3 regions of the Candidatus Stoquefichus sp. SB1 genome follow, and region 2 is predicted to be linked to each of the others. Evidence: predicted binding sites of a transcription regulator. Region 2 holds the regulator's gene; each other region holds the start of a gene.
What was found. Region 2 encodes HrcA, which represses chaperone genes, less so after heat shock. Its sites were predicted from a motif close to TTTTAGCACTNNNNNNNNNNNAGTGCTAAAA; they were not measured.
Positions count from the first base shown of each region.

Region 1: the regulator HrcA is predicted to act here: its motif matches at 8,725-8,755, upstream of htpG (molecular chaperone HtpG).
Region 3: the regulator HrcA is predicted to act here: its motif matches at 5,256-5,286, upstream of BN1865_RS03060 (ATP-dependent Clp protease ATP-binding subunit).

Region 1 covers NZ_LN852693.1:45,178-55,990, forward strand. Annotated here, with positions in the region: gene BN1865_RS01415 (SPL family radical SAM protein) at 1-148, shown strand, start outside; gene BN1865_RS01420 (MurR/RpiR family transcriptional regulator) at 145-1,020, opposite strand; gene BN1865_RS01425 (glycoside hydrolase family 1 protein) at 1,175-2,575, shown strand; gene BN1865_RS01430 (glycoside hydrolase family 1 protein) at 2,752-4,164, shown strand; gene BN1865_RS01435 (helix-turn-helix domain-containing protein) at 4,311-4,859, shown strand; gene BN1865_RS01440 (CPBP family glutamic-type intramembrane protease) at 4,878-5,618, shown strand; gene BN1865_RS01445 (Type 1 glutamine amidotransferase-like domain-containing protein) at 5,667-6,332, shown strand; gene BN1865_RS01450 (uracil-xanthine permease family protein) at 6,383-7,669, shown strand; gene BN1865_RS01455 (SPL family radical SAM protein) at 7,771-8,610, shown strand; gene htpG (molecular chaperone HtpG) at 8,815-10,710, shown strand.
Region 2 covers NZ_LN852692.1:180,557-191,369, reverse strand. Annotated here, with positions in the region: gene dnaK (molecular chaperone DnaK) at 1-657, opposite strand, end outside; gene grpE (nucleotide exchange factor GrpE) at 678-1,238, opposite strand; gene hrcA (heat-inducible transcriptional repressor HrcA) at 1,231-2,271, opposite strand; gene BN1865_RS00960 (hypothetical protein) at 2,387-2,791, opposite strand; gene BN1865_RS00955 (hypothetical protein) at 2,816-3,046, opposite strand; gene BN1865_RS00945 (hypothetical protein) at 3,586-3,834, opposite strand; gene BN1865_RS18250 (hypothetical protein) at 3,864-4,040, opposite strand; gene BN1865_RS18885 (hypothetical protein) at 4,431-4,565, opposite strand; gene BN1865_RS00940 (hypothetical protein) at 4,641-5,249, opposite strand; gene hemW (radical SAM family heme chaperone HemW) at 5,304-6,389, opposite strand; gene BN1865_RS00930 (L-serine ammonia-lyase, iron-sulfur-dependent, subunit alpha) at 6,389-7,594, opposite strand; gene holA (DNA polymerase III subunit delta) at 7,582-8,559, opposite strand; gene BN1865_RS00920 (ComEC/Rec2 family competence protein) at 8,593-10,581, opposite strand; gene BN1865_RS00915 (ComEA family DNA-binding protein) at 10,572-10,813, opposite strand, start outside.
Region 3 covers NZ_LN852693.1:385,762-396,574, reverse strand. Annotated here, with positions in the region: gene BN1865_RS19060 (M15 family metallopeptidase) at 23-1,231, opposite strand; gene vanT (serine racemase VanT catalytic subunit) at 1,182-2,375, opposite strand; gene BN1865_RS03075 (acyltransferase) at 2,353-3,366, opposite strand; gene BN1865_RS03070 (D-alanyl-D-alanine carboxypeptidase family protein) at 3,359-4,102, opposite strand; gene vanG (D-alanine--D-serine ligase VanG) at 4,074-5,138, opposite strand; gene BN1865_RS03060 (ATP-dependent Clp protease ATP-binding subunit) at 5,343-7,913, shown strand; gene BN1865_RS03055 (RsmE family RNA methyltransferase) at 7,996-8,730, shown strand; gene BN1865_RS03050 (hypothetical protein) at 8,730-9,500, shown strand; gene mtaB (tRNA (N(6)-L-threonylcarbamoyladenosine(37)-C(2))-methylthiotransferase MtaB) at 9,512-10,813, shown strand, end outside; gene BN1865_RS03040 (UDP-N-acetylmuramoyl-L-alanyl-D-glutamate--2,6-diaminopimelate ligase) at 10,806-10,813, shown strand, end outside.

The DNA of each region.
Region 1 (10,813 bases), on a different contig from region 2:
ATATGAGTGTCGTAGTAAAAATAGTCAGCATTTACAATATGTATTTCAAAAAGAATGTCAAAAATATGGTTTATTATATAAGATGGAAGATATTATCAATGCTTATAAAAAACATCAAATAAAAACAGAGCAATTATCTTTGTTTTAATCTGTAACAGGACTTGATAAAGGATGACGAGAGTCATTCTTTTTGTCATAACTGATTTTATTTTGAATATTTTCTTCATAATCTTTTTGGAAAATACCTGAGAAAATAACATTCATTAAGTATTCCATTGAAGCTTGTGAAGCAAATGGAGCAATTTTTGTAAAAATCTTTTCACGTGAGCCAATATTTAAAATATAATCAGCATAATGCGATAAACGATTATCCCCAATAGAAGTCAAAACAATTAAAGGGGTCTTTTTTTCTTTAAGTGTTTGAGCAATTTGAATCACTTCATTTGTTTCACCGGAATAAGAAATAATCATTGCTATTCTATCATGATTAGTATTGTAAGACATAAATATTTGTTCTCCATGTAAAACTCTGAGATTAACATCTCTAGAAATTCTCATCATCTTGTGTTGAAAACTCATAGCTGCTAATAACGAATTCCCTGAACCATAAATATCAATAGTCGGATATTGATAAATCAAATCAATAATATGTTCAAGTTGTTGAAAATCAATTAATTTAATTGTATCAGCAATAACCTCTTGAGATAAAGTTGCAAGTTTATGACAAATAATTGGGTAGGAATCTTCCTTGTCAAAAGGAAAATTGACATCAATACGATCAGTATGATGCAAATCATATTGAAGTTCAGCAGAATATTTAATTTTAAAATCATTATATCCATCAAGACCGATTTTTTTGCATAATCTCACAATTGTTGCAGGCGATGTATAAGTATGTTGTGCCAGTTGTTTAACAGACATGCTTAAAACATCATCACCATGATTTAAAATATATCTAGCAATTTCTTTTTCTGAATCAGAGAACTCAAGTTCAAATTCTAATTGTGTCATTATACTCATTTTTTATCACCATTATTAGTATATCATGAAACAAAGTTTCATAAAAGTGAGATTTTATGAAATGATTATGAAAAAAATTTGAAACAGTTCGATATCTGTTTACCATCATCATGTTTTCCAATATAATGAAAGTATAGAAACAGGAGGAATAAAAATGACAATTAAATTACCTAAAGATTTTTTCTTTGGTGCAGCAATGTCTGGACCACAAACTGAAGGAAGCTGGAATGTTGGTGGCCGACTTCGTTCTTATTGGGATATGTATTCAGATATGGAAATCAATGCTTTTCATAATAATGTCGGTTCTTATGTTGGAAATGATATGTATCATAAATATAAAGAAGATATTCAATTATTAAAAAGTATGAATTTTAAATCTTTTAGAACATCAATGCAGTGGACAAGACTTTTAGATCAAGATGGAAACATTAATCCTGAAGGGGCAGCCTGGTATCATCAATTAATTGATTGTGCTAATGATAATGGCATTGATATTTATATGAATATGTATCATTTTGATATGCCTGAATACTTAATTAAACGTGGTGGCTGGCAAAATAGAGAAGTTGTTGAAGCTTATGCTAATTTTGTTAAAAAAGCAATGGAAGAATTTGGAACAAAAGTCAAATACTGGTTTACTTTTAATGAACCTATTGTTGAACCAGAACAACAATTTTTACATGGCGTGTGGTATCCATATCAAAAAGATTTTAAACAATCAATTAATGTTCAATACAATATCACATTAGCACATTGTTTAGCAGTGATGAATTTTAGAAAACTTCAAAAAGAAGGAAAATTAATAGAAGGTGCAAAAATTGGAATGATTAACTGTTTTGCGCCACCTTATACAAAAGAAAATCCTTCACCAGAAGATTTAGAAGCTGTTCGTATGACAGATGGATTACATAATCGTTGGTGGTTAGATGTTGTTGCTCATGGACATTTACCTGAAGATGTTATTGATACAGTAGAAAATGACTGGAAAGTAGAAATCAATAGACGTCCAGGTGATGAAGCAATTCTTGCTCAAGGTAAAGTTGACTGGTTAGGATTCAATTACTACCAGCCTACAAGAGTTCAGGCTCCTGATTCAAAATTTGATGAAAATGGTTTGCCATGTATTTCTAAACCATATATTTGGCCTGAAAGAAAGATGAATGTTCATCGTGGATGGGAAATTTATCCAAAAGGTATTTATGATTTTGGTATGAAAATCAAAAAAGAATGTCCTGATTTACCATTCTTTATTTCAGAAAATGGAATGGGTGTTGAAGGTGAAGAAAAATTCATGGATGAGGATGGTATCATACAAGATGATTATCGTATTGAATTTGTAAGAGATCATTTAGAATGGATTGCAAAATCAATTGAAGATGGAGCCAATTGCTTAGGATATCATTATTGGGGAGCAATTGATAACTGGTCTTGGTGTAATGCATTTAAAAATCGTTATGGATTTGTAAGAGTTTGCTTAGATGATGGTTATAAACGTAAAGAAAAGAAATCTGCTTCATGGATAAGAGAAGTTGCAAGAACAAATGAATTTGAATAATGAGTGAACCTGAATGAAATCACATTCAGGTTTTCTTTTTTATGAAACTTTGTTTCATGAAATGATGAATTTTTATATGAATTATGAAACGATATTATAAAGTCGTTTTTAGATATTTACACTTTTGTTTATTTGAAATACAATGGAAACAGAAAGAATAAGGAGGATATTTTTGAATGGAAAAGAAAATGCCAAAAGATTTTTATTGGGGTGGATCAGTTTCATCATTTCAAACTGAAGGTGCTAGAGATGAAGGAGGAAAAGGAACTTGTATTTATGATGTAAGACCTATGAATCCTGAATTTTCTGATTGGAATGTTGCAATTGATGCTTATCATCGTTATGATGAAGATATTGCGTTAATGAAAGAAATGGGATTTAATTTTTATCGTTTCTCTATTTGTTGGTCAAGAATCATTCCTAATGGTTCATTAGATGAACCTGTTAATGAAGAAGGGGTGGCTTTTTATAATAGTTTAATTGATAAATTATTAGCTGCTGGAATTGAACCAATGATTACATTAGTTCACTTTGATATGCCATATGAATTGGTTAAGAATTATAATGGTTTTGCGTCTCGTCATGTTGTTGATTGTTTTGAAAGATATGCAAGAGTATGTATTGAAAGATTTGGAGATAGAGTGAAACATTGGATGAGTTTCAATGAACAAAACTTACATGGTATGATGTTAAGAGTTTCTAATGCTGAAGAAATTCCTGAAGGTGTGAGTCTTCCAAAACATTTGTATCAAGTGAATCATAATGTTTTTATTGCTCATTGTAAGGCAGTTAAAGCTTTAAGAGAATTACAGCCTGATGCTAAGTTCTGTGGAATGAATGCAGTTACAAATATTTATCCATATACAAATACACCAAAGAATAACTTATTTGCATGGCAAGCTTATCAATATATGAATGGTTTCCATTGTGATGTTTTTGCCAAAGGAAAATATCCTGATTATATGGTTGCTTACTTAGAAAATAGAGGATGGATGCCTACATTTGAAGAAGGCGATGATGAATTATTAAAATATACAGTTGATTATATTGCATTTAGTTATTATCGTTCTAATACAATTACTGAAGGTGAATTTGATTATGAAAGACCATATCATGAAATTGTAAATGAACATTGTGTAAAAAATCCACACTGTGAAGCTAATGAATGGAATTGGGAAATTGATCCAATTGGATTTAGATGGACATTAAATGATTTGGCTGTACGTTCTGATTTACCAGTATTTGTTTTAGAAAATGGTATTGGTTGGCGTGAAGATTATACACAAGAAGAAATTGATCAAATGTTAGCAGAAGGAAAAATGATTGAAGATGATTATCGTATCAATTATCATAGAGATCATATTCAAGAAATGAAAAATGCGATGTTTGAAGAAGGTGTTAAATGTTTAGGATATATTACATGGGGACCTATTGATATTTTAGCAAGTATGTGTAATATGGATAAACGTTATGGTTTTGTTTATGTCAATAGAACAAACAAAGATATGAGAGATTTAAAACGTATTCCTAAGAAATCATTTGCTTGGGTGAAAAAAGCATTTGAATCTAACGGTGAAGATTTAGATTAATATAATGATGAAGGCACATTATTAAAAATGATGTGCTTTTTTTATTTGCTACTAAAAGTTGACAAAGAAAATGGTGCGGTTGCGAAACAGTTGGTAGACGAATTGATAAGAGTTTGATATGCTTGTCGTATCAAAGGGGGATGTTTATGTTAATTGGAGAAAAAATTAGAGAATTACGAGTTCAAAATCAATTATCTCAAGAAAGCGTTGCTTATTTATTAGGGGTCAGTCGTCAATCAGTCAGTAAATGGGAACAGGGGTTATCTAAACCAAGTACAGATAACTTATTAAGGTTATCAGAGATATTTTTAGTATCAGTAGAAGATTTGATTGATAATGATGTTCAATTGAAGAAAGAATATGAATCACCTGACTTTTTTAAAGAATTCCTCTTTAGAAAAAAAGTTATGATTCCGATAATTATATTCTTAGGATTATTCATTGTTATATTTTTATGTGCAATCGTGATGAAGGGATATCATTATGAAACAAATGTTGTTAATTTTATAGCTGGTTTATCAGGCTTTTTCATGTTTTGTGCATATCTTGTTTTCTTAATAACAATTTTAAAATATGTTTATACAGATTGTAAAATCAGACATATTCAGCCAGTAGGGTATGTACTCTTTTCAATAACTGTTATTGGATTTGTCTTTTATTTATTAATACGGGATAATATTTCGCAAGTAAATTAAATTTTTAGGAGGATATATATGTTTTTTACAAACGATACAAATACAAAAAAACTGGTTGTCCTTAATATTGCTTTGATATTATTTTCTTTATTTGCTAGTCGAACAAATATGATGATATTGTGGCTTGTTTTGATTGGGATATTATCTTTATATTTTCTTTTGAAATTAAAAAATCAAATAAGAAAGAGTGATATTATTATAAGTCTTATCTTAGGAATCGTAACAATGATATCTCATCCACTACTTGCTATCTTTGTTTGTTTAGCCTATCTATCTGCTCAAGTGATGATGTCAAATTATCCTTCAAAAATGGTATTATATCATTCAAAAAAGAAATATGAATTATACAAAACGTTGTTTTTTATATTCATTATTGGAGGATTACTTGCTTGTATCAATTTATTATTAGCCATGAATAGTTATTCTTTGCATATTTCTTTTCAACTAAATTTTTTATTCGATGCATTAAGAGCAGGAATTTTTGAAGAAGTATTTTTTAGAATGTTTTTATATGCTTTGTGTTTACAAATCACTCACAATATTCATTTTAACCGTATCCAAACAATATTATCTTATTTAATCATGATTTTGCCACATGTATTGATGCATAATTATCCAATGGATATAATGAGTATTATTATTCTTTCCTTGATTTTTGGACTTCCTTTTGCTTTTATGTCAAGAAAAATCAATCTATTATCGGCGATAGGAGCACATTCTTTTGTTGATTTGATTCGTTTCATTGGACTTGGAATATAACTTTGTTTTTGACTTCAAATATTATATGATAGAGATAAGGAGGTTTTTATGAATATATTATTAAGTTCTTATGATTTTCATGAAGAGTGGGCCCAGGAAATCATGCGCCCATTGTTACAGCAGGATATGAAAGTCGTTGTTATCCCTTTTTCATTTGATGACAAGGAAGTCAAAACTTTAGATGATTATGATCAGCATTATGGAATCAATGGAAAACATGTCCCCTATATATTAAGACCATTTCATTATTATGGTCTTTATGATATTGAATTTGTTGACTATTTTAGGGATAGTCAGCAAATTGCACAAAAGAAGGTTATGTCTGCCGATATTCTCTTTTTAACAGGCGGATTGCCAGATCAATATTTAAAGCGTTTAAATGAATTTGGATTAAGTGAAATGATACGTTGCAATCATCAATTGATAATAGGAGCCAGTGCTGGTGCGATGGTACAGTTTGATCAATATCATATCACTCCTGATGATGATTATCCTTGCTATCATTATCAAAAAGGTTTAGGTTTGGTCAGTGGTTTTGAAATAGAGGTTCATTATTGTCATAGTGCTATTCAAGATGCAAGTATTCAAAGAGTGATTGAAGAAAGAGGTTTACCAATTTATACGATTGGTAATGATGGTGGTCTTTTCTATCATCAGCAAAAAATCATTCCTTTTGGGAATGCTCATTTGATTAATAATCCACAAGACAAATAGATAATCTTTTGATATAATAGTCACAATATGTCAAAAGGAGAAAGAGTTATATGGATGAAAAAAAGGCTTTAATTGTTGATGTTAATGAAAAACCAAAGAGCATTCAGTGGTTGTTTTTAAGTTTTCAGCATGTTTTTGCAATGTTTGGAGCAACGATTCTTGTTCCTATGCTGACAGGTTTTCCTGTTTCAGTGGCCTTATTTGCTTCTGGAGTTGGAACATTGATTTATACATTATGTACAAAACGTAAAGTTCCTGTTTATTTGGGATCATCATTTGCTTATATTACAGCAGTTATTTTGGCGGTCAAAGCAATGAATGGCAATATTTCTGCTGCTCAAACTGGATTGATTTTGGTTGGTTTGATTTATGTTGTTGTGGCGATTGTTATTAAATTTGTGGGGAAAGATTGGATTGATAAATTGCTACCACCTATTGTCATTGGACCAATGATTGCAGTTATTGGTTTAGGATTGGCCGGGAATGCAATTACAAATGCAGGATTTGTTACGAATGGTAAAATCAGTTATATGATTATTGCAATTGTGACGTTTTTGGTGGCTGCTTTGATTTCTAGTCAAGCCAAAGGATTTTTAAAAATTGTTCCTTTCTTAGTTGCTATTATTGTAGGCTATATTTTATCATTGTGTTTTGGTATTGTTGATTTAAGTGGTATAGCCAAAGCAGCATGGTTTTCTATTCCACAGTTTGCTTTTCCATTTTCTGTTCCAGATTTCATGGGAACGCATTTTAGAGAATATCAGTTTTATTTTGGACCTGAAACACTTGCTATTTTGCCAGTTGCCATTGTGACAATTTCTGAACATATTGGTGATCATACAGTTTTAGGGAAAATTTGTGGGAAAAACTTTTTAAAAGATCCAGGGTTGGATAGAACTTTAATTGGTGATGGTGTCGCAACTGCTGTATCTGCATTCTTAGGTGGTCCAGCGAATACAACTTATGGAGAAAATACAGGGGTCATTGGTTTAACAAAAATCGGTTCTGTATATGTCACATGTGGTGCCGCTGTCATTGCTATTGTGCTTTCTTTTTGTGGCAAAATTGCAGCCGTAATCAGTTCTATACCGACTTGTGTATTGGGTGGTATGAGTATTCTTTTATATGGTGTTATTGCCAGTAATGGACTGCGTATTTTAATTGATGCCCAAGTTGATTTTAATAAACAAAGAAATCTTATTATTGCTTCTGCAATGTTGGTCATTGGACTTGGTGGTGCTGTTTTTCCATTAGGTGGAAGTGCGACTTTATCTGGAACAGCCTTAGCAGCAATTGTAGGTGTTATCTTAAATCTCATCTTACCAGATAAATCATGATTGAAGATGTTTTACTTTCCACTCACATATGAGTGGATTTTTGTATGTGATAGCGATTTTATCACTCATTTATGTTACAATATATTCAAGGATGTGAAATGATGAAGTATATACCAATCCAATGTAAAAGTGCCATACGTAAAGTTCGTGGTGGTATGCCTTATGAACATGATGTTAATATTTATCGTGGGTGTGAACATGGCTGTTTATATTGCTATGCATTATATTCACATGATTATTTAGAGGATGCTCATTTTTATGATCATATTTATTATAAGGAAAATATTGTTGAAGTTTTAGAAAAAGAAATTAGTAAGCCAAGCTGGAAAAAACAAATTATTAATTTTGGAAGCGTTAGTGATAGCTATCAGCCATGTGAAAAAGAACTTCAACTCATGCGAGATGTTTTAAAATTAATGATTAAATATCAAAATCCTGTTAATATATCTACAAAATCAACTTTAATCTTAAGAGATATTGATTTATTAAATGAACTTTCTCAAGTTGCATTTGTTAATATCACTTGTACTGTGACTTGTGCTGATGAAACAATCCAAAAAATTATTGAACCTCGTGGGGCAACCAGTTTGGAAAGAATGAAAGTTTTACAAATTATTAAACAAAAGACGAAAGCAACTGTAGGTATTTTAATGATGCCTATTATTCCATATATCACTGATTCTTATGAAAATATGGAAGCTATTTATAAATTAGCAAAACAAATTGATTTGGATTATGTTGTTCCTGGAACAATGTATTTACGAGGCAAAACAAAACCTTATTTTTTAAATTCTATTCGTCAATATGACGAAGAACTTTATTGGAAATTAAAGCATTTATATCCCAAAGGAAGTTGTTTACCAGAGTATAAAAAAGAAATATTTAAAAGACTAAATTCTATTAGAAAAGAATATGACTTGGATAGTCAATATACAAAATAATTTTTATCTTGATGGATAATGACATCATGTTATTTGGCAATTTTATGATTTTACAATATATAGCAGAGAATTGTTTTCTTTGCTTTTTTATTTTGAAAATAAAAAACTCTAAAATTCTAGCACTCATTTCTTGACAGTGCTAAGATAAAGGTGTAATATACTATTAGCACATATGGTGATTGAGTGCTAAAAGGAGACGAGAGTATGGCAAGAAAAAAACATTTTAAAGCTGAATCACAAAGATTATTGGATTTAATGATTAATTCTATTTATACGCATAAAGAAATCTTTTTAAGAGAGTTGATTTCTAATGCAAGTGATGCTTCTGATAAATTATATTATAAAGCATTAACAGAAAATATTAATGGTATTTCAAGAGATGATTTATCTATTCAAATTGTTATTAACAAAGATCATCGTATGTTATCAATTATTGATCAGGGAATTGGAATGGATGAAAAAGAATTAGAAGAACATTTAGGAACAATTGCTAATTCTGGATCTTTTGAATTTAAGAATGCTTTAGAAGATGGACAAAAAGATATTGATATTATTGGACAATTTGGTGTTGGATTTTATTCAGCATTTATGGTTGCTCATAAGGTAGAAGTGATTTCTAAAAAATATGGTGAAGATGTTGCTCATATTTGGGAATCTGATACAAGTGATGGTTATACAATTAATGAGTGCGAATATCCAAATCATGGAACAAGAATTAATTTATTCTTAAAGGAGAATACTGATGATGAAAATTATGATCAGTATTTAGATGAATATGAAATTCAAAGATTAATTAAGAAATATTCTGATTATGTACATTATCCAATTAATATGGATATGACAACTTCTAAACAAAAAGAAGATAGCGATGAATATGAACAAGTGATTGAAAATAAAACATTAAATTCAATGGTACCATTATGGAAGAGACCAAAAAAAGAGATTACAGAAGAAGATTATAATGAATTCTATAAAGATAAATTTAATGATTTTAATGATCCAATGAGAGTTATGCATAACAGTGTAGAAGGAACAATCTCTTATGATTCATTATTGTTTATTCCTTCAAAACCACCAATGAATTATTATTCTCAAGATTATGAAAAAGGTTTACAATTATATTCACGTGGTGTCTTTATTATGGATAAAGCAAGTGAATTGGTACCAGAACATTTTAGATTTGTCAAAGGATTAGTTGATTCACAAGATTTATCATTAAATATTTCACGTGAGATGTTACAGCATGATCGTCAATTAAAATTAATTGCTGATAAAATTGAAAAACGTATCCAAAGTGAACTTGAAAAAATGTTAAAGAATGAAAGAGAAACATATGAAGAGTTCTTTAAGAATTTTGGATTACAATTAAAATTTGGTATTTATAACAGTTATGGAATGTTAAAAGATAAATTACAGGATTTATTATTATTCTATAGTGCAAATGAAAAGAAACTTATCACTTTAAGTGAATATGTTGAATCAATGAAAGAAGACCAAAAAGAAATCTATTTTGCAAGTGGTGAAACAATTGAAAAAATTGATCATTTACCAACTGTAGAAATGGTTAAGGATAAAGGATTTGATATTTTATATTTAACTGATAATGTAGATGAATTCTGTTTACAGATGTTAAGAGATTATCAGGAAAAACCATTCAAGAATATTAATCAAGGTGATTTAGATATTGAAAGTGAAGAAGAAAAGAAAGAACTTGAAAAAGTAAATGCTGATAACAAAGATTTATTAGAAACTTTAAAAGAAGCATTAAAAGAACAAGTTCAAGATGTTAAAGTTTCTTCAAGATTAAAAACACATCCTGTTTGTTTAGTAAGTAGTGAAGGTGTTTCATTTGAGATGGAAAAAGTTTTAAATCAAATGCCAGATGGTCAAGAAATTAAAGCAGGTAGAATTCTTGAAATTAATCCTAATCATCAGATCTTTACAGCTTTACAATCTATTTTTGATAAAGATCAAGATAAAGTTAAAGATTATGCTTCATTATTATATGATCAAGCTTTATTGATTGAAGGTTTTACAATTGAAGATCCAGTTGAATTTTCAAATAAAGTTTGTCAATTAATGGTAGATGCAAATAAATAAAGAATTTGAGACTTTCATTTAGGAAGAAGACCAAATAGTCTTTAATTCTCTAGAAATTCAGATTTGAAATGAAGGTAGAAAAAGTGATGAAAAGTCATTTGTT
Region 2 (10,813 bases):
TTGGTCTTTTTTGAATTCAGCTACAATCCAGTTCATGATTTTTTCATCAAAGTCATCTCCACCCAAATGATTATCACCAGCAGTTGCTAAAACTTCAAACATACCATCAGCTAAATCAAGAATAGATACGTCAAATGTACCTCCACCTAAATCATAAACCAATACTTTTTGTTCTTTATCTAATTTATCAACACCAAATGCTAATGCTGCAGCAGTTGGTTCATTAATAATACGTTCAACTTCTAATCCAGCAATTTTACCAGCATCTTTTGTTGCTTGACGTTGTGCATCATTGAAATATGCAGGAACTGTAATAACTGCTTTTGTAACAGTTTCACCTAAATAAGCTTCTGCAGTTGCTTTTAAGTTTTGTAAGATCATTGCAGAAATTTCTTGAGGTGTGTATTCTTTACCATTTACATTTTCTTTATAGCTTGTTCCCATATGTCTTTTAACAGACATAACAGTATCTTTGTTTGTAACAGCTTGACGTTTTGCAGCTTCACCAACAACGATTTCTCCATTTTTGAAAGCAACAACTGATGCAGTTGTTCTTAAACCTTCAGGATTAGCAATAACTTTTGCTTCTCCATTTTCCATAACACTAACACATGAGTTTGTAGTACCTAAATCAATACCAATAATTTTATTTCCCATAAAATTCATCCTCCTTATATTTATTCATTGACTTTTACTAAAGATGCACGAATAACGCGATCTTTCAATTTGTAACCTTTTTGAAGTTCTTCAACCACAATGTTATGACCATAATTTTCATCATTTGCAGTCATAACTGCTTGATGGAAATTAGGATCGAATTCCTGACCTTGAGCTTCAATCACTTCTACACCATTCTTTTCTAGGATAGCCATTAATTGATCAAAAATCATTTGATATCCCTTTAAGAATGTTTGAATCTCCTCACTTGGATTTTCTACATTTAAAGAACGTTCGAAATTATCAACAACTGGGAGTAATTCCTCGATAAAAGACTGCATCATAAATTTCAATGAATTCTGATGTTCTTTTTCAAGTCTTCTTTTCAAGTTTTCCATGTCAGCAAAGACCTTATAATAATCTGTCTTCCATGTATTCACTTCTTCTTCTAGTTTAGCCAACTGACTATCTACTGATTCATCTTTTTTGTCTGCTTCTGCTGTCTCTTCTAATGTTTCATCAACAGTTTCTTCCTCAACATCCTTTTTCTTCTTTTCTGCCATTCTTTCACCTCTATTCATCATTTTCATCATCCTCTTCACTTAGCAGCACTTGCTCTAAGCTTTCTGAAATATACTCAACTAAAGAAACCACCTTTTCATAAGGCATACGCGTCGGCCCAATGACAGAAATTGATCCTTTAGACTCATTGCCTGTTTTAAATGATGCAGATATAACAGATACATCGCTCAAATCTTCTATTGGCGACTCACTGCCAATTCTCACACTGACACCTTCTTCTAAAGCAATTGGCTCTAAACTTTTCCATGACTGCGAATTTTCAAAAGCTGTAACCAAACGTCTCAACTTATTGACATCGTTATACTCAGGCTGATATAACAAATTTTCTTTACCCGAAAAATAAACATTACTATTCGCAAATTTCATGAAAGCTTCTAAAAATGCATTAAATAGAATCTCATGTTCTTTAATTCTTGCACTTAAGATTGGCTTTACATCTCGCTCTAAACGAAATGCCACCTGATTGATGGGCGTTCCATCCAATAATTCGTTCATGACATTCACACAACTTCTTAAATCTTCCAAATAAGCATTGTTTTTAACATTAAAGTTACGATTTTCAACATGTCCCTTATCAGTTACGATAATTGCTGTTACACTATGTGCAGTCAACGGAACAAGTGTAATATTCTGTAAATGTTCATAACCCGAATCCGGTCCTAAGGCAACTGTTGTTAAATGCGTTAATTCACTTAACATTTGACAACTTTCTTGAATAATTTCATTCAACGAACGATGCCGGTCACCTAAAATCGTTGCAACTTGATTTTTCACTTCATCATCAACATTTGGTTGCATAAGTGTATTCACATAGAAACGATAACCTTCTGTTGAAGGAATTCGACCTGAAGATGTGTGTGTCTTCTCTAAATATCCATGTTCTTCAAGGAAAGACATTTCATTACGTATCGTTGCACTTGAATAAGGCAGCTGATACTTTGCCATCAATGCCTTCGACCCAACTGGCTCGGCTGTTTCAACAAACTCTTCAACAATACATTTTAAGATAAGTAATTGTCTAGCTGTTAGCATACTCCAACCTCCTTTTAGCACTCTTTTTCCTTTTGTGCTAATTACATTATACTCATCATTTTAGCACTGTCAACCCTTTTGTGCTAAAAAATAAAAATAACTGAATCCAATTCAGTTATGATTTTGAAATACAAATATAGACAACACTTAGTAAAACATAAACAATTAAAAATAACACATTTCTGATATATGTTTTTATTATTTCTTGATGTTGCTTTTGGTTATAAGGCAAACTATCTTTTGACATATGTTTTAGATTCACATACATTGTCTTTCCAAACAAAACCCAAGCAATAAGAATATTGACAATAATTGAACTCACTAATTCAAACCAATCATAAGGTTGCTTTTTTGTTGTAACAATAAAAACATTCCATAATAGCACACTTATAGTCATTGTCACAAAGTTAATCATTTCTATTTTTTTACATTTCAATTGCTCTGCTCTTAAATCACTATAGATAATATATCCCAAAATCAGATAAATAATTATCATACAAACCGAAAACAAAATATTCATTGTTATCCCCCTCCAATAAAACAACTATAAAAAAGGAAAAATAATATCTATATATTCAATAATTCTTTGGCGATGTTTTTTAGATAACCCAAAAATAAGAATTGTTATACCAACAACATACATCCAACTTAACATTTCTATCACTTCTAATATATGACTTGGATAAACTCTCGAAAAATTGAATATGCCCAATCCAATTGCAACAAAAAATAATATTTTATCACTTAAAATGAACAACTTCTCACCTTTTTTCATAGTGCATACCTCCTAAACAAATCTATTTGATATTTCCTTGAATCAATGTAGATTTCTAAATAGATTCTATAATTCCTTAATTGATTAGATAAATACAAATATTTAATATTACTACTATCAAAAATATTTATTTTAAATAGTTTTAATAACTAAGATTCCTTATTATCTGGCACTTTATTTAAAATATAGAACAATACAGTTTCTATCAAAAGAGATGTAATGTTAAATACATTTAAATAAATACCATATACAGATCCAGGAGTATCATTTAAAAATGATACAATATTGACCATGAGTACAAAACAAATAATTGTTAGAAAGAAAATTAAAAGTTTTTTACTTTTCATTTAAAATTGAATCCTCCCATTAAAATCCTTTTATCATATCTATCTAGTGCATATGCAATTGCTCCACCATATTAAAATTTAATAATATCGTTATAAAACTAGCAACTGAAGAAGCCATGCCAGTATAAATTCCAACTTTAGTTATTGCACTAGTAATATATTGTTTCATTGTTTTCTTTCCGAAAAAGTTCACTAAAGTTTTGTACCCCATCCACCGACTAAATCTACAGGTAACAGCAGCTTTACTACATCAATAACACGCCCTGTTGTGTTTCTACTCCAATTTATACCATAACTACTCTCTAAATACATCATCTTTTCTTCTTCAATTTTTATATAATTTCTTGGCAAATTTATTATTAATTCCAAAACATTTGCATCGTTTTCTTTACCAAAATTTATATAAAATAGAGTTGGTGTATACTCTACTTTATACCACATTAATTCTTAAAACTCAATAACTCTAATAATCAGTCTAGACATATTTCTTTCTCATAGACAATTCTTGCAATGACTAGCATTGATTTTATCGCATTAATCTTTGTACCATCTGTAAAATGAAGCTGTTTATTGTCCAAAGAAACAAGATATTTATATAATACAAGATTCCCTTGTTCTGTTTCTTGTGTCAGTGTCCCTGAATCCATAGAAACAAGCGTCTCACTTAAGATTCCATACTTTTGGATATTGACTCCATTAATAGCAACTTTGATATTGATGTTTGTATATAGGCTTCTACAATCATTTGATCATCTTTGTTGGTACTGATTTCAGCGACTGTCTGACCTTTTTGAATCGTACCCCTTCTTTAACTGTAAAAAGATAATGAACTTATCCATCTTATGACTGATAGGCTTTTAACTATCTCTTAAATTCTACTAAATTAATTGTAAGGTTGTACGTGTATTTCCTGTTTCACTAATTAATTAAATTTTTGTTTGTTCTACCTGTGGAGAAGATTTGTGGATTTTAAGATATTACCTAAATATCAAAAAAGAATTATAATCTCATATCATAGACTATAATTCTTAAAGAGGTTATTTATTATTGATTTTTAATTCATTGTCTTTCTTTTTTTCATCGTCATGCTTTTTAATAACTTTTATTTTAAAGTAACAAACACCTATAATAATCATTGCCAAAACATTCAAAATGAGTGAAACTAAATTCATAATATCCATTTTAGAAATCATCATGTATTATCCTTTCTCATAAATCATTTCTTTAAATGAAAAATAATAACTTACCTAAAAATGATCAACTAAAGATAAATAGAGATCATGATATTGATAGCGTACTTCAAGCGAACCACCTTTTCCTATATTTTCAATTTCAAATTCTAATAAATCCTTACCCTCAATGAACATATTCATATCAGATTGTTTTAAAAAAAGAGCGCGAAAAGTAATATAGTTTTCTTCATATTCAAAAAAACAAAAAGCCTTCTTCTTCATTGTTTCATGAGTATCTAATAAATAATTTAAAGTCTCTACAAAGCAATCAATATTTTCACACTTAATTTCCTGAATCCCTATAATCATCACTGGAAGAAAATGACTATGTGAGATTTTAAAATATATTTTTTGATGGGATGAATCTTTTGGATAATCGACTTTTACAAAATAAATAAGCAAACCTTGATAAAAAATTAATAATATAAGCATTCCTAAATCTAAGACTTCATTTTCCATAAAATAACGAACTGTTATCCATATCAATATCATTTCTATTATTACAAAATAATATTTTATCAATTGAAAACATATATTTCTCACACCAAAATAGATAATAAAAAAACAGCTGACAATCAATGCTCCATTTAAAAATCCACTTAAATCATTCAGTATTTCTCCCATCATTAACCACCTTTTATTAATTTTGATACTTTGAAAAATATTTTTTAATTCTGATCAATCTAAAAAATCAACAAGAATTGTATTAAGATAATTCATTCCTAAAGATGTTGTTGTTAAGTAACCATCTTTTATTTCTAACATATTATAATGAAGATATTTTTGAATAGGTGTTTCAAATCGAATTAAAAAATCAATATCAAACAACTCATTCATCTCAGCAATGCAAATACCTTCAGTTAATCTTAGTCCCATCATGATTTTTTCGAATAATTCATCATCTTGTGAGAGTTTAATATCTTCAGATAAATAGTAATGGTTAAGATACTGAGTTAAACTTTTCGTATTTTCTAAACGATGATGTTTCTTTAGAGAATGGGCAGATAAACCTATACCATCATAATCCTGATAATGCCAATAAACCAAATTATGTAAAGATGGTTTTCCTTTATAATAATTACTCACTTCGTAATGAGTAAAGCCAATCTTTTTTAGGTTATCATTAATATACTGATACCAATAAGCATCCTGCTCATCATCCAAGGGCTGATAATTTTGATGATTAAGTAATGTGTGTTCTTCCAATATTAATGAATAAATAGAAACATGTGAAACATCTAAACATCTTATTTGCTCAATATCTTGTTGAAGATCATGAAGTGTCTGATGAGGCAAACCATAAATCAAATCAACATTTATATCTTTAATCCCTTTTTGTTTAGCAAGCGTTATCAATTGAATTGCCTGAGAAGCAGCATGATATCTTCCAATATGTTTTAAAAGATCATCATGAAATGTTTGAACCCCAATACTTAATCGATTCACATGATATTGTATAAACAAATCCAGTTTTTCTTCATCCATAGATTCAGGATTCACTTCAATTGTGAATTCCTTTATGGAATGACTAAGTGGCAGCAAAATATCAAATAACTTTTGAAGTTGTATTAAATTTAATGAACTAGGAGTTCCGCCACCAATATAAATCGTATCATAATCACCATTTAATCCTTTATCAGATATTTCATAAGATAAAGCATCTAAATATTGATCAACCCACTCTTCTTTATAAAAAACTTTACAAAAATCACAATATGTACAAATATGATCACAAAAAGGAATATGGACATAGAGTGATTTCATTATAAACCAAATTCCTTTGCTAAACCGCCTAATGAAGTTTCTTTATAAGCACTTGATAAATCTTTTCCTGTCTCTTTCATTACTTTCACAATCGTATCAAATGACACCTTATTTTTTCGTAGATATCCTAATTGCTTTGCCATCATAGCAGCATCTAAAGCACGCAAAGACCCATAACCATTTCTTTCAATGCATGGAATTTGTACATAACCACCAACTGGATCACATGTTAATCCTAAATTATGTTCAAGTCCCATTTCAGCAGCATATTCAATTAGAGAATTATTTAATTCATAAATCCAAGCCATGGTTGCAGCTGCCATTGCACAAGCTGTTCCTACTTCCGCCTGACAACCCCCATCAGCACCAGAAATCGTTGCATTTGTTTTCACGACATTACCAAACAAACCACCAACAGCCAATGCTTTAATTAAATCCTTTTTCTCAATATGTAATTGTTTATAACAATAATATAAAATAGCTGGCATAATACCACTAGCTCCACATGTTGGAGCTGTTACAATTTGACCCCCATCAGCATTTTCTTCAGCAACTGCATATGCATAACTAGAAATAAATAATCTTTCTCGATCTGCTTCACGACGTGTATTTTGTGCTTGTTGAAACATTGATTTTGCTACTCTTTTTAATTTTAACTGGCCATGGATAATGCCTTCTTTTTTAAGTCCATTTTCTACACTTTGAAACATCGCTTCTAAAATCGTTGAAAGATAATGATCAAAATCTTCACCTTCATTAACCAAAACATATTCATATAATGAAATACCATGGGTATCTACATAATTTAAAATTTCATCCATATTTTTTTGTTGATAAACCTGTCTTGGCTTTTCTTCCATATCACCTTTAAAAAGAATAGATCCACCACCAATTGAATACACTTCAATTGCTTTTATTTCCTGATCATCCTGATTATAAACATGAATAATCATACCATTAGGATGATAAGCTAAAGCATCACTTTTAAATGAAAAAGTAACAGGTTTAGGAGCAAACGTTTTTTCAATAATAAAATCAGTTAAATGTCCCTTCCCAGTTAAAGCTAAAGAGCCGTGTAAATCAACATGAAAACGCAAAGCATCTGGATATAACTCTAAAATTCTTTGGGCTGCTCTTTGGGGCCCCATTGTATGGGAAGAAGAAGGTCCCACACCTATCTTATATAATTCTCTTAATGATTCCATTCACTATTTCCTCCTAAACGCATTAAAAATAATTCTAATCCTCGATATCTATCAATCTTACCAGTCTTAATCTGAACATCAAGTTCAGATAATTCATCAATTTTCTTTAAAAGTTCCTGGATATCATAATCTTTTCCATCTTGTCTAACATATTTAAGTCGATATGGATTTAAAGATAAAATTTGACCAATTTCTCGATCATTATATCCTTTACGATCTAATAATTTCACTTGATATAATAAACGCATAGAATTGGCAATTAAAACAATCAATTTAATCGGTTCTTCATTATTCATTATTAAATCCTTATAAATTTGAATACTTTTGGCTAATTCTTTATTGAGTATTGCCTTTGTTAATTCAAAAACATTTTCTTCCACTTGCTTAACAACCATAACATCAATAACTTCTTTTGTAATATGATTGGTATATAGACAGAGTTTATTAACTTCCTGTGATATTTCTAATAGATCACTGGGCATACGTGATAAAAAAAGTTCTAAAGCATCTTCTTCTATCTCACAATGTCTACTCTTAATTGCTTGTGCAGTGACTTTATATAATTGATGATAATCCATCTTTTCAACATCAATAAATTGTGTACTTTTACGAATCGTTTTGACAACTTTCTTACGCTCATCAAAGTTTTTCTGATCATGATAAATAACAAAGACAGTTGTTGGATTTTCTTGTGATAAGTATTTTAGAAACATTTTGATATCCTCTTCACTAACATCTTTTTGTTTTTGAGTTGTTAAAAAAAGAGGATTTTTAACAACTATCATCTTATATTCAGTTAAAAAAGGTGGTGTTAAAGCATCCTCAATAATAGCAGACATAGGTGTCTCATTACACCAATAGGTCATCATATTCATTTCTTCTTCATGAATATGATATTTCTTTTTCAATGCTGTTAACTTTTGTTCCATTAAAAGTTTCTCTTCACCATAAATCACATAATTCATTTTGACCACCTCACTTTATTCATTATACATGAATCATTTCAAAATGTAACGTGATTTTCCATAAAATCGTATGTGAAACATGCCATCTTGATCAGTTCTTAAAATCGTTATTTTCTTTCTCTGTAATCTTTCAATAACTTCATCAGAAGGATGATGATAAAGGTTATTCTTTTTCACGCCAATCATAGCAATGCTGGGAGTAATATCATTTAAAAACTGTGATGAAGTTGCACTGCGACTACCATGATGTGAAACTTTTAAAATATCTACATCTAAGTTTTGCAGTTGAGATGATAAATCACTTTCTACTTGTGTAGAAGCATCTCCAGTCAGCAAAAGTGAACAAGCAGGTAATTGAACATACATGACTAAAGACTGATCATTTTTTTCAGTATAAATACGATCACTTTTTAACATTTGAATCGTCGCACAGCCAATTTGACGTTTTTGTTCATAACTCTCAACAATATGTTTAATTGGAAAATGCTCATGTAAAGATGTAAGTGCTCCACAATGATCATAATCATTATGTGAAATATAAACATAATCTAACTGGTCAATACCAATCGCTCGAAAATAGGGAATCAATGTTTGAGTCGCTAAATCATAATCCTTAATACCTCCTGTATCAATTAAAATATTCCCTTGATTCATAGGTAAACGAATAAGTGTACAATCGCCCTGTCCAACATCTATCATGGTGATTTCACCATATATTTTATAGCGACTATATACAAAAAAAGAAATAAACAAAGCCAACATAATCGCAATATATTTTTGAATAGGTTGTTTTAGCTCTAAAGAATACAGAATAAGAAAATAGATAATATAATATACTACAATAAACAAGAAATTAGGTTTAGCTATGTTCAAAAACGGTGTAAGTGCATCTAAAAAAGATAAAAGACTTTGAAATAAAGAAATCCATACAGATAAAATCGGAATACTCCATAAGCCAAGGACTGATAACCAGCATAATCCATAAAAGATTTCAATATAAGGTGTAAGAAATGAACTGACAAGATAACTGATTAATGGAATCTGATAGTTTAAATTTAAAATAATGGGGAGTGTTGAGGTATAAATAAGTAATGATGAATTTTTTCTTTGTTTTGTCAAAATAACAATAAAATATATAAAATAGGAAAAAACAAAAGAAATATTATAGATAATATAAGGATTATAAAATAAAGAAACAATGACTAAAAAAGATAAAACATCTAATTCATGAAACCATTTTTTAAAAAGATCATATAAAACAAGAACAAAAAAAGCCCGATACAAAGAAATTTGCATAGGCAAGGAAAAAATATAGATTGCTAAACAAAAATAGCTAAAAAGACGTGATAAGAATTGCTGAAAAAAAAGACCAAAAATTCTTTTGAATCCTAATACTAAAATATGAATATGCATTCCTGATAAAGCAAATAAATGAACCAGTGATAATTGAGCAAGCTGCTGATAATCATTTTCTATTGATTCACTTCTTTCTCCAAGTAAAAATAAACGTTGATAATCTTGAATCTGTGTTTGATTTGAAAAACGTTGTTGTAACCAATGATAAAAACTAGGATTGTGCTCTTGTGTCAGCAGTTTTTGACATGTTGCTTTATAAAAGACACGTTGACCATATAAATAAAGTTTTTCATTAAATGCATAATCATTTGTATTTTCATTCATATCTAAAGGTTTCACATTGACGCTAATTAAATCATTGTACTCTAATTGCTCATCATGATAGAGTTTCACTGTTCCTATATCAGTTTTTAAATAACAATAATTCTCACTCACCTTCATAACTTTTCCTGATAATTGACTTGGAAGTTCACTGATATGAATAGGTAATAAAAAAAGCAGGCCACTTAAAATCAAAAGCAAACTTAAATACTTCCAACCAAACCTCCATAACCCCCATAATCCAATCATCATAAAAACAAAATAAAATATAGGATGACAAAACCGACCAAGAACCACTAACAAACAACCAATAGCATAATAAAAAAGATGATATCTTATAAACATAATGAATCTCTCAATCGTAAATATGTCTTTTCACCTATTCCACTAATATTCATAATATCCTCCAATCTTAAAAAAGGCTGATTTTGACGATAATCAATAATTTTTTGAGCTGTTTTTTCACCTATTCCTTTGAGTGTCATTAATTCTTCTTGACTGGCATGATTTAAAGAAATACATGTTTCCTGCTGCAATGGTAAATACAAACGGGATTCATCAATAACTTCTTGTTCTA
Region 3 (10,813 bases), on a different contig from region 2:
AGTTTAATATCAATATATATTGTTATTTATTTATCTTCTGTAAAGTTGATGAAAATCCGTTGTGTAATATATAATCCTCTAATGTCCAATTGTTTTCGTAGATGATTTGTGAAACATCTTTACCAACATAACGAAAATGCCAAGGTTCATTAGCAGTTCCTGTAAGGGCAGATTTCTGACTTGGATATCTGAGAATATATCCGTAACGATGAGCATTTTTAATAACCCATTGGTATTCAGGTGTATCACCAAAAAAACGCCATTGATGATCAAGAACGCTTTGACTTGTTAAATCAACTCCTAAACCTAATTGATGTTCACTACAGCCAGGTATTGCAACGAGACCATTTGCTGTGACCTCATCGTACTTTTGATGATAGTCATCATAAATTGCTTTTTGTTGCTGATAAGTTCGATAAGCACTATTGATTGCTAAATGTAAATCTTCTTTTAAAGCATCCTGATACATATCCTCTAAAGCATTGGCAGCTTCTTTTCGCAATTGTTTATTGTCGCAATCAGGACTGTATGGTAAATTGGGTGTAACAAGATCTTTTGGTACATAATCTGATGCAATTTGAAATCCTTTTTTTATAAGGGTTGTATAAGCATTAGGTTGAACAATGAGGTAGTTTTGAGTCACTTCATTGTGTGAATCAATAAATGGATAGGATATAGATAATACTGCTTGTAAAGGTTGTTTTTGAGATTGAATATACTGATTGAGATGTTGATAAACCATTCCTTTGATTGACAAAAACGGTTTGGTTTGTTGATAATCTAAATTTTGTTGGATAAGGCTATCAAAATCTTTGATAGAAGCTGTTTCCATCATTTGTAAAAGAATATCATCAGGATAATGAAGTTGTTTGAGTTTCTCATAATGGTTTTGATAAAATGTATCGATATATGTGACAACGTCTTCTTTAGAAATATCTGGATGATATTTTTGATAAGTTATGTATTCAAGGTAGTGCTGTTGATTTTTCAAAGTGTTCCAGGTCTCTAAATGGGCTATTTTAGGCTCTTGTAAATATGTCTTGATATCTTGGTCATCTAAAGATAAAATCATTGTTTGTTCGGTTAGATTATAACCTTTTAAAATAAGTTGGATACGTGTCCATTGAAAATACGTAGTGACTCCTAAAATACCAAGAACAATTCCGATAATAACTAATTTTTTAGGAAATGACTTTGGTTTTTGATAATATTGACGTTTGTAGCGTTTCATGATTGACTCCTTTTTGATAATAAATTTTGGGAAGTCGCTGACCAACTCGACTTAATATTTCATTGCTGATGGTATTTGCGTTGTTGGCTAGTTCTTCTACCGTTATTTGTGCTTGACGATCTTTGCCAATGATAGTGACAATATCACCAACTTGACAATGAGGAAGAGAGGTGATATCAATCATTAACTGATCCATACAAATTCTTCCCACAATAGGAACTTTTTTACCATTCACAATAACATTTTGCCAAGATGATAATTGTCTAGGTAATCCATCAGCATAACCAATTGGAACTGTTGCAATTAGGCTATCTTGTTGTAAAGTATAACTTCTACCATAACCAATTGCGCTATTGGCACTCACTTGATGAATACAGGCAATATGAGAACGCATAGAAAGAACCGGTTGTAATTGGATAGGATGTTTCATAAAATCATTGGGACTTGATAAAACACCATATAAGGCAATCCCAATTCGGGCATAATCATATTGATATTCAGGATAATTAAGTAAACCATAACTACTTTGCATATGTACTTTTCCAACGTTATAGCCTAATTTTTGTAACTTTGAAATGGTTTCATTAAAATGTTGAAACTGTTGATGTGTAAAATCAATATCATCAGTTTTTGAACTATCAGCAACACAGAGATGAGAAAAAATTCCTGTCATATGTAAATGCGGTAATTCAAATATTTTTAGAATATGATAAAGATCATGATAATCTTCTCCTAAACGATGCATTCCTGAATCAATCTTGATATGAATATTTAAAGGAATATGCATTTGAGAAAGTTGTAAAGCATAATTGTAATCAATAACTGTTTGTGTTAGATGATATTGGTGAAGAAATTTAGCCAAATGTGGTGAAGTGTATCCAAGAATTAAAATCTCACTTTGGATATGATGCATTCTGAGTTCAATAGCTTCATCTAATGTTGCTACAGCAAAATAACGGATTCCAGATTTTTCTAGTGTCTGGGCAATGATAGGTGCACCATGTCCATATGCATCAGCTTTAACAACGGCCATAATTTGCGATGGCTTTTTTAATAAAGTAGAAATTTCATGAACGTTATGAATAAGGGCATCAAGATCAATTTCAATCCAGCTTCTTTCTTTATATATTTGTTGATTTATCATGATAAAGACCTCCGTTTTTAATGCAAAGACAAATATAAGAAATCATAAATGAAAAGACTGTAACAAAAAGAAAGTGTAATAAATTGTTTTGGACAAGAATATTTTCTAGATGGATGAATTTGGCTACTAATCTGATTATCACTATTACAAAAGGATGAATAATGTAAACATAAAGTGATAAGTCTTTACAAAGTGAATATCGTTTTCCACTAAAAGATATTAAAATCATGAAAAGACAATACATAACAAAAGGCAATGCTATAGTCATAGCGTCATGGCGTGGAAATTGATAATGATTTAATAAATATGCCTCTATAAACATCACAGCAAAACTCACACCACCAGCAATAAACCAAGCCTTTTTATGAATTTTTTGTGGATGTTGGGCAATGAATGCACCTAAGATTATAAAAAGAGGAGCAAAGAAAACCCCATTTCTGGTATAATCACAAAATAGAAAAATTCCTGAATAAAGATTTTTTAAGAGGGGAATTTGTACAGATAAGCCATAATATGAATCACCACCTAATCCAATAATATATAAAATCAAAACAATCAAAAAACTTTGTTTTATTGATAAATATCGCAACAAAAGATAAACAATCAAAATTCCAATCATTGAAGCAGGTAAATACCATAAATGATAAAATGTTCCATTCATCAAAAGATCTTTAAAAATGATTGATGGACTTAAAGATAAAGAATGATTATAGATTTGAATAGGTAAGTAAAGAATGATACTTATTAAATCAATCATAAACAGTTGTTTAAAGACTTTTTTTAATTTTTGTGATGAGGGTAAACCTGATTGAAAAAGAAAGAATGCTGTTGTCATAAAGAAGAAGGGAACAGCGATTCTTCCAAGAACATGAGTTGTTAAAAAATCAAATTCTTTACTGATTTGTAAAAAAGGATAAGTATGTATACCAATAACAAGAATAGCTGCTATGATACGCATGATATCAATATAAGGATAATTTTTCTTAAACATAGGCCCTCCATGATGTTACAATAAAGCCATCAACATTATTTCCGGAAATTTGATAAATGGCTTGATCAGATAAAGAAAGATGAACACTTTCTTGCGCTACAGGGACGTAGAAAATAGTAAATAATCGATTTTGATAACAATAATGTAATGGTTGATAAATAGAATATCGTTTTAAATGATCTATATATTCTTCTAAACAAAGATTATTTTCAAACATATAAAAAGAATGGGGAATACCGATATAACGAAAATGCCATGGTTCATCATCAATATTTGTGATAAATTGTTTTTCTTTGGTATATCTTTGAATAAAACCATATTCTAAAGCACGGTTTTTAAAATATTCACATGCACTATGGTCAACAAAATGAGGCGTTATCAAATCGATATCTTCATGCGATAAACTTAAATCAATAGCAAGTCCACTTTGATGTTCACTGTGTTGTGGTAGTGCGACAAAACGTTGAGTAAAATCCAGACCATTCTCTTTTAAAGAATCATTATATATTTGAGTTTGTTGGATGGCTGTACGATAACCACTTGTAGGCATAATATTCTTTTGAAGATAGGGATCATTAATGATCTGATTGTATAAATTCATCGTTGTTTTTTCTAATAAGATTTGATGCTCTTCAATAATGCGTAAATGAGGATTTTCATAATAAGGATAATCAGAATTAATAAGAATGAGTGGACCTTTATGAATATCAGTTGGATGTAAAGCGATGGTTTTCATGAGCTAACCCCATTTCAATAATAGTATCTAATATTTCAGTAAAAGAAAGTCCGATGCCTTTCATCATATTTGGAAAACGGCTATGTGATGTGAATCCTGGGATTGTATTGACTTCATTAAAAACAATTTCATTTTTAGGTGTTAAAAACATATCAACCCTTGCAAAGATTTGACACCCTAGTGCCTGATAGATTATTTTTGCTGTGTTTTGAATTTGTTTTTCGATGTTTGAATCAATTCTTGCAGGCATATGGATTTGAGATGTTTTCAGTGAATACTTTTCTGTGAAATCAAAAAATCCCTGTGATAACTCAATCTCATCTACACGTCCAACTATCAATTGATCTGTTCCCATAATAGCACATCCAACTTCAAATCCTGAAATGGCTTCTTCAATAATAATTTCATTATCATATTGGTATGCCAGAGAAATTGCTGGTTTTAATTCAGAAAAATCTGTGATTTTAGAAATTCCTAAAGATGATCCTGCTTTCATAGGCTTTACAAAAAGTGGATAGTGTAATTTTTGAATTTCTTGTTTAAATGTGTTTAAATCAGATGATGATGTTAATACCAATGCTTTAGGTGTTTTAATGCCCATTTGAGAAACAATAGCATGTGCTCTGTATTTATCCATACAAAGTGCAGAACTCATAAGTGAACAGCCAATTAATGGAATGCCAGATAATTGAACAAGAGCCTGAATCGTACCATCTTCACCATTTTGACCATGAAGAATAGGGAATACTGCATCAACATATACATAGATAAAATGATCTTTTTTCATTTCAATAAATGCATGTTGTGTAGGTTCGGGTGAAATAGTGACAGAATGTAATGGATTTTGCCACCATGTATCATCTCTAATTTGTTCAATATCCCGATCAAAGTGATACCATTTTCCCTCTTTTGTAATACCAATCATATACAAGTCATATTTTTCTTTATTGATATGGCTTAAAACAGAATAAGCTGATTCAAGCGAAACACTATACTCACTTGAATGACCTCCAAAAAGAATCGCTAATTTTTTCATAATAAACCTCCCATATTTATGAACACAATCATCTTATCAAAAGAAATATAAAATGGTTTTAAGATGGTCATAATAAAAGAGAATAAATTCATTAAGAAAGTCTTAAGAATATTTAAATTTTAGCACTTAAGTGTTGACAGTGCTAAAAATAGTGATATACTATAGTTAGCACTTAGATATGAAGAGTGCTAAAGGAGTGATTATATGAATATAGAAAAATGGACAATGGCAATGCAGGAAGCCTTACAAAAAGCAATTTCAGAGACTTTGTCAATGTCTCGGCAAGTTGTTGATATTGAAGATCTTCTGATTGCCTTATTGGAAGATACTAGTGGTATATTTTATCGTGTTTTAACAAAAGCTAATGTAGATATAAATCAATTTAGATCATTTTTGGAAAAGAAAAGAAGTCAAAAACCTCGTATTGAAGGGGTAGATGAAAGTCAGATTAGGATTTCATATGATCTTAATCAGTTGCTTATGAAAGCTCAAAATGTGATGAATGATTATAAAGATGAATATTTAAGTGTTGAACATTTAATGATGGCAATGTTTAAAGTTCAAAGTTCTTTAACTCAGGAAATTATTAAAGAGTTTCATTTGAATCAAAAAGAACTTGAAAAAACGATTAAAGAAATGCGAGGTGGGAAAATGGTAGATAATCCAAATCCAGAAAATCAATATGAAGTTTTAACAAAATATGGTCGAGATTTAATTCAAGATGTACAAGATGGAAAATTGGATCCGGTCATTGGTCGTGATGAAGAAATCAGACGAGTTGTTCAAATCTTATCACGTAAAACAAAGAATAACCCAATTTTGATTGGTGAACCAGGGGTTGGGAAAACAGCAATCGTAGAGGGATTGGCATGGCGTATTTTCAAAAATGATGTTCCTACAAGTTTGCAAAATAAGACACTTTACGAACTTGATTTAGGAGCGTTGGTTGCTGGTGCTAAATATCGTGGTGAATTTGAAGAAAGATTAAAAGCGGTTTTAAATGAAATTAAGAAAGCTGAAGGAAATATTATTTTGTTTATTGATGAAATTCATCAATTGGTTGGTGCTGGAAAAACAGATGGGGCAATGGATGCGGCTAATTTATTGAAACCTATGTTAGCGCGTGGTGAACTTCATTGTATTGGTGCAACAACATTAGATGAATATCGTTTATATATTGAAAAAGATGCAGCCCTGGAAAGACGTTTTCAAAAGGTAACAGTTGATGAACCTGATACAGATGATACAATTGCAATTTTACGTGGACTCAAAGATAGTTTTGAATCACATCATGGTGTTCAAATTACCGATAGTGCTATTGTTGGGGCTGTCAATATGTCACAACGTTATATTACTGATCGATTCCTGCCAGATAAAGCTATTGATTTAATTGATGAGGCTTGTGCATCAGTCCGCATGGAAATTGATTCATTACCAGAAGAATTAGATGTCATTACAAGAGAAAAGAATCGTTTAGAAATGGAACGTATTTCAATAGAAAAAGAAGATAAAAACGATGACAATGAAAAACGATTAGATGAAATTAAGAGTCGAATTGCTTCACTTGATGAGAAAATGATTGGTTTGACTGATAAATGGAAAGAAGAAAAGAAAGCATTAGATCATATTAAAGAATTAAAAGATCAAAAAGTACGTTTAGAAGCTTTAAAAGATAAATATGAGACAGAAGGAAATTTAGAAGAAGCTTCTAAAATTAAATATGAGACATTACCAAGAATCAATAAGGAAATTTCAGATTTTCAATCAAATGAATCAGAAGATGCACTCTTACAAGAAAAAGTCACTGTTGATACTGTTAGCGAAGTGATTGCTCGCTGGACAGGTATCCCAATGAATAAATTAATGGAATCTGAAAGAGAAAAGTTATTACATCTTGATGAAATTTTAAGACAAAGAGTCATGGGACAAGATGAAGCAATTGAAAAAGTAAGTGATGCTATTTTAAGATCACGTGCTGGTATTAATGATGAAAATAGACCAATTGGTTCTTTCCTATTCTTAGGTCCAACTGGTGTAGGAAAAACAGAAGTTGCAAAAAGTTTGGCAGAACAACTCTTTGATAGTGAAAAGAATATTGTTCGTATTGATATGAGTGAGTACATGGAAAAATTTAGTGTCTCAAGATTATTAGGTGCGCCACCAGGTTATGTAGGTTATGAAGAAGGCGGTCAATTAAGCGAAGCGGTCAGACGTGCTCCTTATAGTATTGTTTTATTGGATGAAATAGAAAAAGCACATCCTGAAGTTTTCAATGTTTTATTACAAGTTTTAGATGATGGTCGTATTACTGATTCTAAAGGAAATGTAGTTAGCTTTAAAAATACAATTATTATCATGACATCTAATATTGGTTCACAATATTTGTTGCAGGGAAATAATGAAGAAACAAGACATGAAGTTGAAATCGAATTAAAAGCTCATTTTAAACCAGAATTCTTAAATCGAATTGATGAGACTGTGATGTTCAATTCATTAGATCAACAAGTTGTATATCAGATTATTGATAAATTTGTTCATCAGTTATCTGAACGATTAGCTGATCAAAAAGTTACTATTCAAGTTTCTTCGAGTGCAAAAGAAGAAATTGCTAAGGAAGGCTTTGATCCAACTTTTGGAGCTAGACCATTAAAACGTTTTATTCAATCTCATATCGAAACTTTAATTGCTAAAGCAATGATTAAAGGTGATATTGTGCGTGGTAGTCATATTGTTGTTGATTATCAAAATGACAGGTTTACAATTATGAATGCATAAGGGAACTTATGCATTTTCTTTTTGTGCCTTTTTTCTTTTTATATTGCTAAAAATATGATAAAATAGCCAAAGGAGGATGTTTATGCAACGTTATTTTATTGATGAAAATTGTATTCAAGACAACTATATTATGATAGATGATTATAATCATAAGCATATGCAACGTGTGATGCGATATCATAATGGTGATCAAGTTGTTTGTATTTTACCATCAGGAAAAACATATATTTATGAGATTATAGATATAGTTATAGGGAAATTACAACAAAAAGAAGAATTAAATGAAGCACATGAATTAGATGTTTTTGTGACACTTGTTTATGGTTTGCCTAAAAATGATAAATTTGAACTTGTTTTACAAAAGGCTACTGAATTAGGTGTTCATCGTATTGTTCCATTTTTATCAAAAAGAAGTATTATTAAGACGGATGCTAAGACATTTACCAAAAAAACAGAACGTTATCAGCGTATTTTAAAAGAAGCAAGTGAACAATCTTATCGTCAGGTCATTCCTGAATTAATGCCATTAATGACAATCAATGATTTATCACTTTATCTCTCTGATATTAATTTAGTTGCTTATGAAGAATCAAGTAAACAGGGCGAGCATGCCCATTTTGCACAAGCACTCTTAAGTACATATCAAAGTATAACAATTATTGTTGGTCCAGAAGGTGGGTTTGATGAAAGTGAAATTGCACAAATGGAAAAATTAGATATTGTTCCGTGTTCATTAGGAAAAAGAATATTAAGGAGTGAGACAGCTCCGCTCTATATGTTAAGTGTTATAGGGTATACAAGGGAGTTGATGAAATAATGGGTTTTATTGAGAGTTTAAATAAATATGGACAAAAAATTCCTGTTTCAAAGACAGCAATTTATCAAGAAATAGAAGCAGCTAAATTGTCTTTAGAAGCAATGGGGTTAAAAGTAAAAATAAAAGATGAATTTGATTTGTTTGCTTATGAAGTGATATATCGAGGAATGTTAACCCAAAATCAAATTGAGAATATGTATGAAGTTTTTTTGAATCAACACTATGATTTATTAGATTATTTAAATTATGATGAAAAACAAAAAATGTTTAATAATGATATTGTTGAAATTTTACAAAAGGCTCCTCATTTTTTTGATGAAGTTAGTCAAACAGATATATATATCCCATATCTTGAACCCTTTGTTAATCAGCGTTATACACATGATTATCAAATTTTATTGTTGAAACAGCATCGTGAATATATTAAGAATTATCAAGTTGAAGAAAAGACGCCAGAAAACTTATATGGTCAGGGAATTTATCGTACGACTTTTTCATCATTAGAAAATGTTTTTGAAGATCATAGACATTTATGTCTTTATTATGAGGCTTTAAAAACAATTTATATTTTTCAAAAAGAAACAAAGAAATTATTAAATAAAGTTATTATTCAAGATGAAAGTAGTCATGTTGATGTTGCTTTAAGTGATGTTAAAGCAATTGCTTATAATATAGAAAATTATTTATATAAGGATTGTTTGGATTTGTTGAGAGATAAATCTCTTATTCAAGAAAAAACATATCAGAAGATATTGAAAAAATATCAATAGAAAGGAAGTTTATGAAGACAGTTGCATTTTTAACGTTAGGATGTAAAGTCAATACATACGAATCTGAAGCCATGCTGAAATTATTTCATCAGGATGGTTATCAGGAAGTTGATTTTAAAGAAAAAGCAGATGTATATGTTATTAATACATGTACAGTAACGAATACTGGTGATTCAAAATCACGTCAAATGATTAGAAAGGCAGTTCGCCAAAATCCCGATGCAATTGTTTGTGTTGTGGGTTGCTATAGCCAAATTGCGAGTGAAGAAGTAGCATCTATAGAGGGAGTTTGTGTTGTGTTAGGGACACAATATAGAAATCGAATTGTTGAATTTGTGAATATTTATAAGGAGACTCATGAACCTGTTATACATGTAGCAGATGTAATGAATTTATCTGTTTTTGAAGATTTAGATATTGATGAATTTACCAAAAATACAAGAGCCTTTTTGAAAATTCAGGATGGATGTAACAATTTCTGTACTTATTGTATTATTCCTTATGCTCGTGGACGAGTACGTTCACGTTTGCCTGAAAGTGTTTTAAAACAAGCCCAAAAACTTGTTGATCATGGTTTTGTTGAAATCGTTTTAACAGGTATTCATACAGCGGGATATGGATTGGATTTAAAAGATTATAGTTTTTATGATTTATTAGTAGATTTAACAACTAAGGTCAAAGGCTTAAAAAGATTACGCATTTCATCAATTGAAATGAGTCAAGTCTCACATGAAATTATCGATTTAATTGCAACATCACCAATCGTTGTTGATCATCTTCATATTCCGATTCAATCAGGTTGTGATGCGACCTTAAAACGTATGAATCGTCATTATACAACTGAAGAATTTTCCAAAAAACTAGATGAATTAAAATCAAAGTTACCATCTCTATCTGTAACAACTGATGTTATTGTTGGGTTTCCAGGTGAGACTAAAGAGGAATTTGAGACAACATATCAATGGATTCAATCAATGCACTTTAATCAATTGCATGTTTTCCCTTATTCACCTCGTCAGGGAACACCAGCTGCTAAAATGAAAGAACAAGTTGATGGTGAAGTCAAACATGAAAGAGTCAAAACATTGATGGCATTATCAACGCAATTACAAAGTGAATTTGCAGATACTCAAATTGGAAAAGTTTTAGAAGTTTTAATTGAAGAGCGACATGGTGATTATATGGCTGGTCATGCTTCAAATTATTTGAAAGTCAATGTTCCATTATCAGAATCTGCTATTGGTCACATATATCAGGTATATATTGAAGCACGTGATGGTGTGGAATTGATAGGAAGTGTTATCAGTGAAAAA